One region of the Pseudalkalibacillus berkeleyi genome, then DNA from elsewhere that is predicted to be linked to it. Evidence: predicted binding sites of a transcription regulator. Region 1 holds the regulator's gene; the other holds the start of a gene.

Region 1 (4,575 bases):
TCAGATCGCAACTTCTTCTGTTCTTCTTTTTCCTTTGGATTTAAACCCTCTCCTTTTGCTTTACGAGCGAGTTCGTTAATCCGATCTATTTTTTGTTGTGATAGCATATCGCCAAACTCCTTTAACAAGATTCATTTCCATAGTGTAACGTATTCTTATTGATATTTCTATTGTTTTGCTTCGTCTTCACGGAGTTTAAATTCCTGGTATCTTCGATGAACGGTAGCTTTTGAAATATCGTAATTTAATCCGTTAAGGGTTATAGAAATTTCACGAAAAGTAAGTCCAAGTTCTCTTAACCTGATGATTTCTTCGATAGGGACTTCTTTCCGATCACGACCACCTTCATTTATATTAGCTAGATTCTTTTCAGGGCGATATCCTTTGTCAACCGCTCTTCTCATGCCTCGTTTGATTTTCGCATTATGTAATTTCCGCTGGTAATCTTCCACTATACTGACAATTTCTAATACCATGGAATCCGCTTCAGTCAGTTGAATTTCTCCATTTTCACTAATAGAATAGCATTTCACTCCAAACTTTCTGAGCGTATGCAATATTGCTATTTTTGCGCTCCCTCTCCCTAATCGGGTCTCATCTTGGACAAGAAGAACATCAACTGACTTTTCCTTTGCAAGATCTAATACTTGTAGTATTCCATCCCGTTCAATATCATATCCGCTTCTCATTTCGCGAATAATCTCTACAACATTAAAATGAAATTGTTCTGCAAGTCCTCTCAGTTCTGATTCTTGTCTATCAATCGAAGAGGCTTGTGTTTCCTTCTCTGTGCTCACTCTACAATATATAACGGCGTTCATTTTTTACCCCTTCAATCTCATTTCTCTCTATTATTTAGAGGCAACTTGTATGATTTGGCGTTCCACCGGAATCTTTACAGTATCGCCAGGTTGTAGACTATCGGCTTGTACACCATTTGTACTTTCAACCCACTTTACAAACCCATCAGTAGTGTACGTATGATTTTCTTTATATTTAGTAGAAAGTCCCCATAATGTATCCCCTTGTTCGATCTTAACGTTCAAATATTCGATCTTACTATCAGAGTTCGCCTTCACCAATGAGTAACTTCCCATTACTGATACGATAATAATTAATACGATAACAAAAGACCAACCGCCTTGTCTTCTCATTTTCATTTTAATTCCCCCAATACGAATATTTGTTCTCATTTGCTAATATTATTGTAATAAGAACACTCGTTCTTGTCAACTGTTTTTCTCGAACTTATGTTTGTATGTTCGCCGAACACATGTTATACTTAATGCAACAATCGAGGAGAATTGAGGTGGACAGAATGAAATTATCACGACGACAGCAAGACATATTGAATTACATAAAGTTTGAAGTGAAGCATAAAGGTTATCCCCCTTCTGTCCGTGAAATCGGTGAGGCTGTCGGCCTTGCTTCAAGTTCAACGGTTCATGGGCACCTATCTCGTCTAGAAAAAAAAGGCCTGATTAGAAGGGACCCTACTAAACCGAGAGCGATTGAAGTCATTACAGATGATATGGATGCAACAATTCCAAAGAGCGAATCTATTAACGTACCTGTAATCGGTAAAGTAACGGCTGGTCAGCCTATTACTGCAATAGAGAACATAGAAGAATACTTCCCTCTACCAGATCATATGGTTGGAGATGAGAATGTATTCGCATTAGTTGTCCAGGGTGATAGTATGATAGAGGCTGGAATCTATGACGGCGACATGGTTATTGTTAAACAACAACAATCTGCAAACAACGGAGATATTGTCGTCGCAATGACTGAAGAGGACGAAGCAACTGTAAAGCGATTCTTTAAAGAAAAAGACTTTATTCGATTGCAGCCTGAAAATGCTTCTTTAGAACCGATTATACTCAATCATGTTTCGATACTAGGAAAAGTGATAGGCGTCTACCGAACCATCCATTAAACATCATTTTCAAAGCTACTGCTTATCGAGTAATCGGTAAGCTTTTTATTTTGAAAAATGAATTGATAACAAAAAGCCGAGCTCCGAAGGAAAAATAGATCCTTGGGTGCTCGGCTTTCGTTCTTACTATTTGGCTTTCTTTTGGTTGTTCTTGTACAAAGTTGTTGAAATGATCAACTAAAGGCAATAGCTATTAGAGATGAGCCTTCTATTAAAAGAATTTTCTTGGATTAATCGCATTGGATTTGTTGATATTCCATTGACCTTTATGAATTTCAAAATGTAAATGCTGTCCAGTCGATCTTCCTGTATTCCCCATAATTCCAATTCGCTGTCCCTTTTCAACAGTAGCACCGTTTCCAACGTTACGACTTCTTAAGTGTGCATATACCGTCGTATACGTTTGTCCATTGAGATAGTGGGCAATAAAGATAACATTTCCATAACTACTTGAGTAATAAGACTTAATTACTGTGCCAGATGCTGATGCAACGACCGGGACAGTCCCACCACTTGCGATATCTATACCTGGGTGATGACTTCCCCATCTTGGACCATACCCAGATGATATATATCCGCCAGATGGTTTGATGAACATACTACTTGAAACAACAGGTGATGAAACAGGCTTACTGCTACTACTATTGTTATTACTACTGCTACTACTTGAAGAACTGCTTTTAGATCCTTCAGCTTTTTTTGCAGCCTTTGCTTCAGCGGCGGCTTTTTCTGCTGCTGCCTTTCGAGCTGCTTCTTCTGCAGCTTTACGAGCCGCTTCCCTACGTGCTGCCTCTTCTTGTCGACGTTTCTCAGCTTCGAAAGCTGATTGTTGTTTTTGGAGCAGATCTGCTGAATCTTCTAACTTGCCTAGCTCCTCATGCATATGCTTTTCTTCTTCTTTTAAATCGCCTAATAATGCATTTTTGCGATCTACTTTTTGCTTCAAACTCGCCTTCAAGCTTTCTAGTTCTTTCTTCTGCTTGTTTAAGACTTCTAACTCGTTCTCAACCTTTAATTTCGTTTCTTCAAGTTTTTTCTTATCATCCTTATGTGCTTCAAGAATTTCTTTGTCTTGTTCAGCGATTTCATTTAATGCGAACACTCGATCCAAGAAGTCTCCAAAGCTTTGAGATCCTAGTAATACTTCTATGTATTGAACAGAACCGCCGTTTTCGTACATTGACGTTACGCGATCTTTTAACATTTTATCCCGCTCAGCAATTCTTTTTTCTAAAACGACAATTTCTGCTTTGAGCTTGTCAATTTCTTCTTTTGTTTTTAATATTTCTTTTTCTTTCTTATCAATATGATCTTCTGTTGTGGCCATTTGGAGATCAAGTTTTTTAATTTCAGCATCAATTAATGCTTGATTGTGCCTAATTTTATCAATTTCTTCTTTTGCCTTTTGTTGCTTAGATTTATTCTCTTCCCTTTTTTCTTTTACCTCATTAATCTTATCCTTTAATGATTCAGCGTGGGCTTCATACCCTCCTAAATAGCTAAGACTACCTAATAATAAACTGGTAGAAGCGACAACAGCAATGGCTTGTTTTTTCAACCTATTTCCCCCATTCGATACTTTCACACATTTTATTTTTTAAAATCTAAAGATTTATGTCAATTCTTGAATTAATATGTCTCTTTTATACTATACTAGAAAATTCGTGGTAAAAAAATAGTTAAATAGTACAAAGTATTTTTAGAACAAGAATAAAAAAGAGACCCCGGAGAAATCCGAGGCCTCATTTTCAGCTTTATACGAGGTATATAATGCTTTTTTTCTTAGTAAAGTTGAATATATTGTTCTCGTTCCCATGGATGTACTTGTGTACGGAACATATCCCACTCGATTTCCTTCAATTCAATAAAGTGTTCTGTAGCATGGTCGCCTAGAGCTTTTGTCATTGTTTCATTTTTCTTAAATATTTCTAAAGCGTCTTTCAAAGTTGCAGGAAGGTCTCTAATGCCCGCTTCCTCACGTTCAGGTTTATCCATTGCATAAATATTACGGTCAATCGGTTTAGGCGCTTCCATCTTATTCTTAATGCCGTCTAATCCAGCAGCTAACATTGCCGCCATCGCCAGATACGGGTTCGCTGCAGGGTCAACACTTCGTACTTCGATACGAGTACTTACGCCTCTAGATGCAGGAATTCGAATAAGAGGACTACGATTTTGCATCGACCACGCAACATAACATGGTGCTTCGTACCCAGGTACGAGTCTCTTATATGAGTTTACTGTTGGATTAGTAATCGCAGTAAATGCTTCAGCATGCTTAATAATACCAGCTAGGAACTGCATTGCCGTCTCACTTAGTTTTGAGTCAGTGTTTTCGTCATAGAAAGCATTGTCTTTGCCTTTGAATAATGACATGTTTGCGTGCATTCCTGAACCATTTACACCAAATAAAGGTTTAGGCATAAACGTCGCATGCAACCCATGCTTCCGTGCGATTGTCTTTACAGCTAATTTAAATGTTTGTATATTATCGCAAGTTGTAATTGCGTCTGCATATTTAAAGTCAATTTCGTGTTGTCCTGGTGCAACCTCATGATGTGATGCTTCAATTTCGAAGCCCATATCTTCAAGTTCAAGGACGATATCACGACGGCAATTTTCCCCAAGGTCAGTAGGGG
Region 2 (4,575 bases), 1.5 Mb from region 1:
GATGGAACAGAGGTTGGTGTGATCGTCGATCAAGCAACCGATGTATTGGATGTAGATATTGATCAAATTCAGCCTTATGATGGTAGGATTAATTCAATTCAGAAAGAATTCATTGAGGGTGTAGTGAACCTCGATGAAAGAATACTCGTTCTACTCGATATTGAAAAAGTACTAGTGGCTTAATAGATTTAAAAAGGACTGATCCTCAGTGATCGGTCCTTTTTTGATTTCGTACGGTGAACTATTTAATTACTCATCCTATTATCAATTACTTTCGTTCTGATAATAAACTTCTTCATACGGTTGAACGACGACGAAACCGTCTCCTTCGAAGCGCATTTGAATCGATTCACCACTTCCACGTCCGAAGAACGTTTTTAATGACACATCTGTTTGGAAGTCAGGAGTAAGTGAGCCAGACCAAGCAACGGTCGCGTTAGGGTCTGTCAAAACAGGTCGACCTGGTTTGACTTGAATCGTGAGTGGTTCGTAATGGGACGTAATCGCAATCATCCCTGTACCTTGGCAATGGACGTTAAATAGTCCCCCAGCCATCATCCCGGTAATTCGTCTCATCAATTTAATATCCCAATCAATTGTCGGTTCAAATGCTAAAAGGTCATTTCCATTCACATAAATCGAATCATTTTGAAGCTGTAGGATTGTAATTTTCTTACCTTGGTCTGCGAGATAAAGTTTACCCGATCCATCTGCTTTCATAAGGGAGGCGCCTTCACCAGTCAAAGCTTTCTTGAACATTTTCCCAATCCCATGCTCAAGGATGCCTTCTCGCACAAATTTGATCTGTCCGTGATAGGTGACCATTGAACCTGCCTTCGCCCATACGTTTCCATTTAAATTGACCTCAAGAATTCGTGGGGTTTCCAGCTCGAAGAACCCTTCACCTTTATCCTCTTGAGACGTTTGTCTCACAAACTCTTCAATAGAATATTTTGACATATATATCACCTTCATTTCTACGTTTGTTCATATACGTGTTTCCTTGAGATAAAGTTTCTTTTTGTTTTTGGTTAAAAAAGATCAAGGTTTAAGGTGTGGTGTTATGTCATATCTGAACATGGTGCAATCGTTTTCCTACTCTTCTTCAATCACTTCGATTTTTCCTGCTGTGCCTTGTGCGGGGTAAGACTCAGCTATGCTACCCTTAGGCCAGACTTGTACTTTCTGTCCGATTTTATATTTTTGCACATCAGACACGGTAAACCAGAAGGCATCTGGTCGAGCCGATTCTAATAACTCTCGGACACTTAACTCTGTAAGCTGCTCTTTAGTAATTTTACCTAATACGAGTATGCGAGAAGCTTCTTGATCCGCAATATAACCACTGATTGATTGCTCCCAAATCTCATCATCCATGTCATTGCTTATGTGTTCGTTTGTCTGTCCACCACACCCAGCAAGAAGAATAATCAACAAAAGCCATGCCTTATAGTACCAACCTCTCATCTAAACACAACCTCTCTTCGCAACGTTTCTTTCAATACTATAAAGGGAAACTCCGATGATAAATCGTTTATTCGTTTTTAAAGTGGATTTTCAACGAAATTCACGACACTCCTCGAAAATGAAATTCGTATTTTCTTCGTGCGATGTAAAGCTGCCGAAGCGTTCCTTGTCCAGCGGGAACAGCGAGCCAGGCGAGACCCCACAGCAAACGAAACCTCCATTTTATTTGCTATGAGCGAGGAGGCTCGCGGTTCGCCCGCGGATAGGGAGTGAATTTCGAAGAATTCAATTATTTTCATTAAACACCTACTGTTTAGACGTAAAGAACCGGCCTAAGGTTACATGATGAATTTCCAAATTTTAATATGCGAATGTAAGTTCGTTTTTCTTGTTATTTTTTACTACTCCTGTGCTATAATGTTTGATAGCGAGATTTATGGAAATGGAGGGATTCTGCCTATGAATGAAAAGTTCGAACTGGTGTCGAAGTACCAGCCTGAAGGTGACCAACCGACTGCCATTAAAGAGCTAGTAAAGGGCATTAATGAAGGTAAAAGGCATCAAACGTTGCTCGGTGCGACGGGTACAGGTAAAACGTTCACGATGTCGAATGTCATCCAGCAAGTGAACAAGCCTACGCTCGTGATGGCGCATAACAAAACCCTTGCTGGACAGTTATATAGTGAATTTAAAGAGCTCTTCCCGAACAATGCGGTAGAGTACTTTGTCAGTTACTACGATTACTATCAGCCTGAGGCGTATATCCCTCAATCAGATACTTTTATAGAAAAAGATGCGAGCATAAATGATGAGATTGATAAACTACGGCACTCGGCAACGTCAGCCCTTTTTGAACGAAGTGACGTTATTATTGTTGCCAGTGTTTCTTGTATTTACGGTTTAGGTAATCCAGAAGAATATAAAGAATTAGTTGTTTCTTTACGTGCAGGGATCGAAAAGGATCGCGACCAATTGCTACGTGATCTTGTTGACATTCAGTACGCGCGGAATGATCTTAATTTTACACGTGGTACGTTCCGTGTCCGTGGTGACGTCGTGGAGATTTTCCCAGCATCACGAGACGAACACTGCTTAAGGGTTGAATTTTTCGGTGATGAAATTGATCGGATCACAGAGGTAGATGCATTGACGGGTGAGATTCTTGGTGAACGTAAACACGTAGCAATTTTCCCGGCATCCCACTTCGTAACCCGTGAAGAGAAGATGAAGCTAGCGATTAAAAGGATTCAAGCTGAGCTAGAGGAACGTCTAAAGGAATTAAAAGACCAAGATAAACTATTGGAAGCACAAAGAATAGAACAGCGTACGCGGTATGATATCGAGATGATGGAAGAGATGGGGTTCTGTTCAGGAATTGAGAACTACTCGCGGCACTTGACTCTTCGACCTGAAGGTTCGACTCCATATACGTTGATTGATTACTTCCCTAAGGATTTCTTACTCATGGTGGATGAATCACATGTGTCCCTGCCACAGGTTCGTGGGATGTTTAACGGCGACCAAGCACGAAAGCAGGTCCTAGTCGATCACGGATTCCGATTACCTTCAGCCAAGGACAACCGTCCGCTAAGGTTTGAAGAATTTGAAGAGAAAGTTAATCAAGCGGTCTATGTATCTGCTACACCTGGTCCATATGAGCTTGAGCATACCCCTGAAATGATTGAACAGATCATTCGTCCAACGGGTCTACTTGATCCAACCATTGATGTGCGTCCGATTGAAGGACAAATCGATGACTTGATGGATGAAATTGCTGAACGAGTGAAAAAGAAAGAACGCGTACTAGTGACAACACTCACGAAGAAAATGTCTGAGGACCTGACAGACTACTTACATGAAAATGGTGTAAAAGTCCGTTACCTCCACTCGGAAATCAAAACACTTGAGCGGATTGAAATTATACGTGACTTACGTAGAGGCGTATTCGATGTCCTTGTTGGTATTAACCTACTCCGTGAAGGAATCGATATCCCTGAGGTCTCTCTCGTAGCCATTCTTGATGCGGATAAAGAAGGGTTCCTCCGTGCAGAACGCTCTCTCATTCAGACGATTGGACGGGCGGCACGTAATTCAAACGGACATGTCATCATGTATGCGGATAAAATAACAAAATCCATGCAAATTGCACTCGATGAAACGGAACGCCGCCGAAATAGACAGATTGCTTACAACAAAGAGCATGGTGTCACGCCACAAACGATTCAGAAGGCAATTCCAGAGCTGATTCGGGCGACAGTAGATACGGAGGATGGATCAGGTAAGACCAAGTCTAAACCTGTTGAGAAGATGACGAAGAAAGAGCGTGAAAAGGTCATCGAAAAGATGGAAAAGGAAATGAAGGAGGCTGCAAAAGAACTCGACTTCGAAAGAGCAGCTGAGCTTCGTGACTTAGTATTAGAGTTAAAGGCGGAAGGATGACTCTCATGGCAAATGAAAACATAACGATAAAAGGAGCGCGTGAACATAACCTGAAGGGGATCGATGTGACGATTCCCCGGAACAAGCTTGTCGTCATGACAGGTTTGTCTGGATCAGGAAAATCTTCACTCGCTTTCGATACGATTTATGCAGAAGGACAGCGCCGTTACGTAGAGTCACTCTCTGCGTATGCACGGCAATTTCTAGGTCAGATGGATAAGCCTGATGTCGATTCCATTGAAGGGCTTTCACCAGCGATTTCAATTGATCAGAAGACGACGAGTAAGAACCCTCGTTCAACAGTAGGTACCGTTACAGAGATTTATGATTATTTAAGATTGCTGTTTGCACGTATCGGAACGCCGATATGTCCGAATCATGACGTACCGATTACGTCACAAACGGTTCAACAAATGGTTGATCGAATTATGGAATATGAGGAACGGACGAAGCTCCAAATTCTTGCTCCTGTTGTATCGGGACGTAAAGGTGAACACGTCAAAGTTTTAGAAGATATTAAGAAAGAAGGATACGTTCGTGTTCGCGTTGATGGTGAGATTGTCGACGTAAGTGACGACATAAACCTTGAGAAAAATAAAAAGCACTCTATTGAAATCGTCGTCGACCGAATCGTCGTGAAAGACGGCGTCGAAACGAGACTAGCAGATT

Evidence for each region. The regulator LexA, encoded in region 1, represses DNA repair genes until DNA is damaged. The targets are predictions, from matches to a motif close to CGAACATATGTTCG.
Region 2: a site for LexA is predicted at 1,836-1,849, ahead of uvrB (excinuclease ABC subunit UvrB). Genes of this name have one in related genera too.

Annotation. Positions count from the first base shown of each region.
Region 1 covers NZ_JAKIJS010000001.1:1,075,930-1,080,504, reverse strand. Annotated here, with positions in the region: gene L2716_RS05650 (DUF896 domain-containing protein) at 1-107, opposite strand, end outside; gene L2716_RS05645 (YneB family resolvase-like protein) at 168-821, opposite strand; gene yneA (cell division suppressor protein YneA) at 852-1,160, opposite strand; gene lexA (transcriptional repressor LexA) at 1,319-1,936, shown strand; gene L2716_RS05630 (murein hydrolase activator EnvC family protein) at 2,148-3,494, opposite strand; gene glnA (type I glutamate--ammonia ligase) at 3,719-4,575, opposite strand, start outside.
Region 2 covers NZ_JAKIJS010000001.1:2,531,633-2,536,207, reverse strand. Annotated here, with positions in the region: gene L2716_RS13325 (chemotaxis protein CheW) at 1-183, shown strand, start outside; gene L2716_RS13320 (AIM24 family protein) at 265-960, opposite strand; gene L2716_RS13315 (YobA family protein) at 1,096-1,467, opposite strand; gene uvrB (excinuclease ABC subunit UvrB) at 1,927-3,906, shown strand; gene uvrA (excinuclease ABC subunit UvrA) at 3,912-4,575, shown strand, end outside.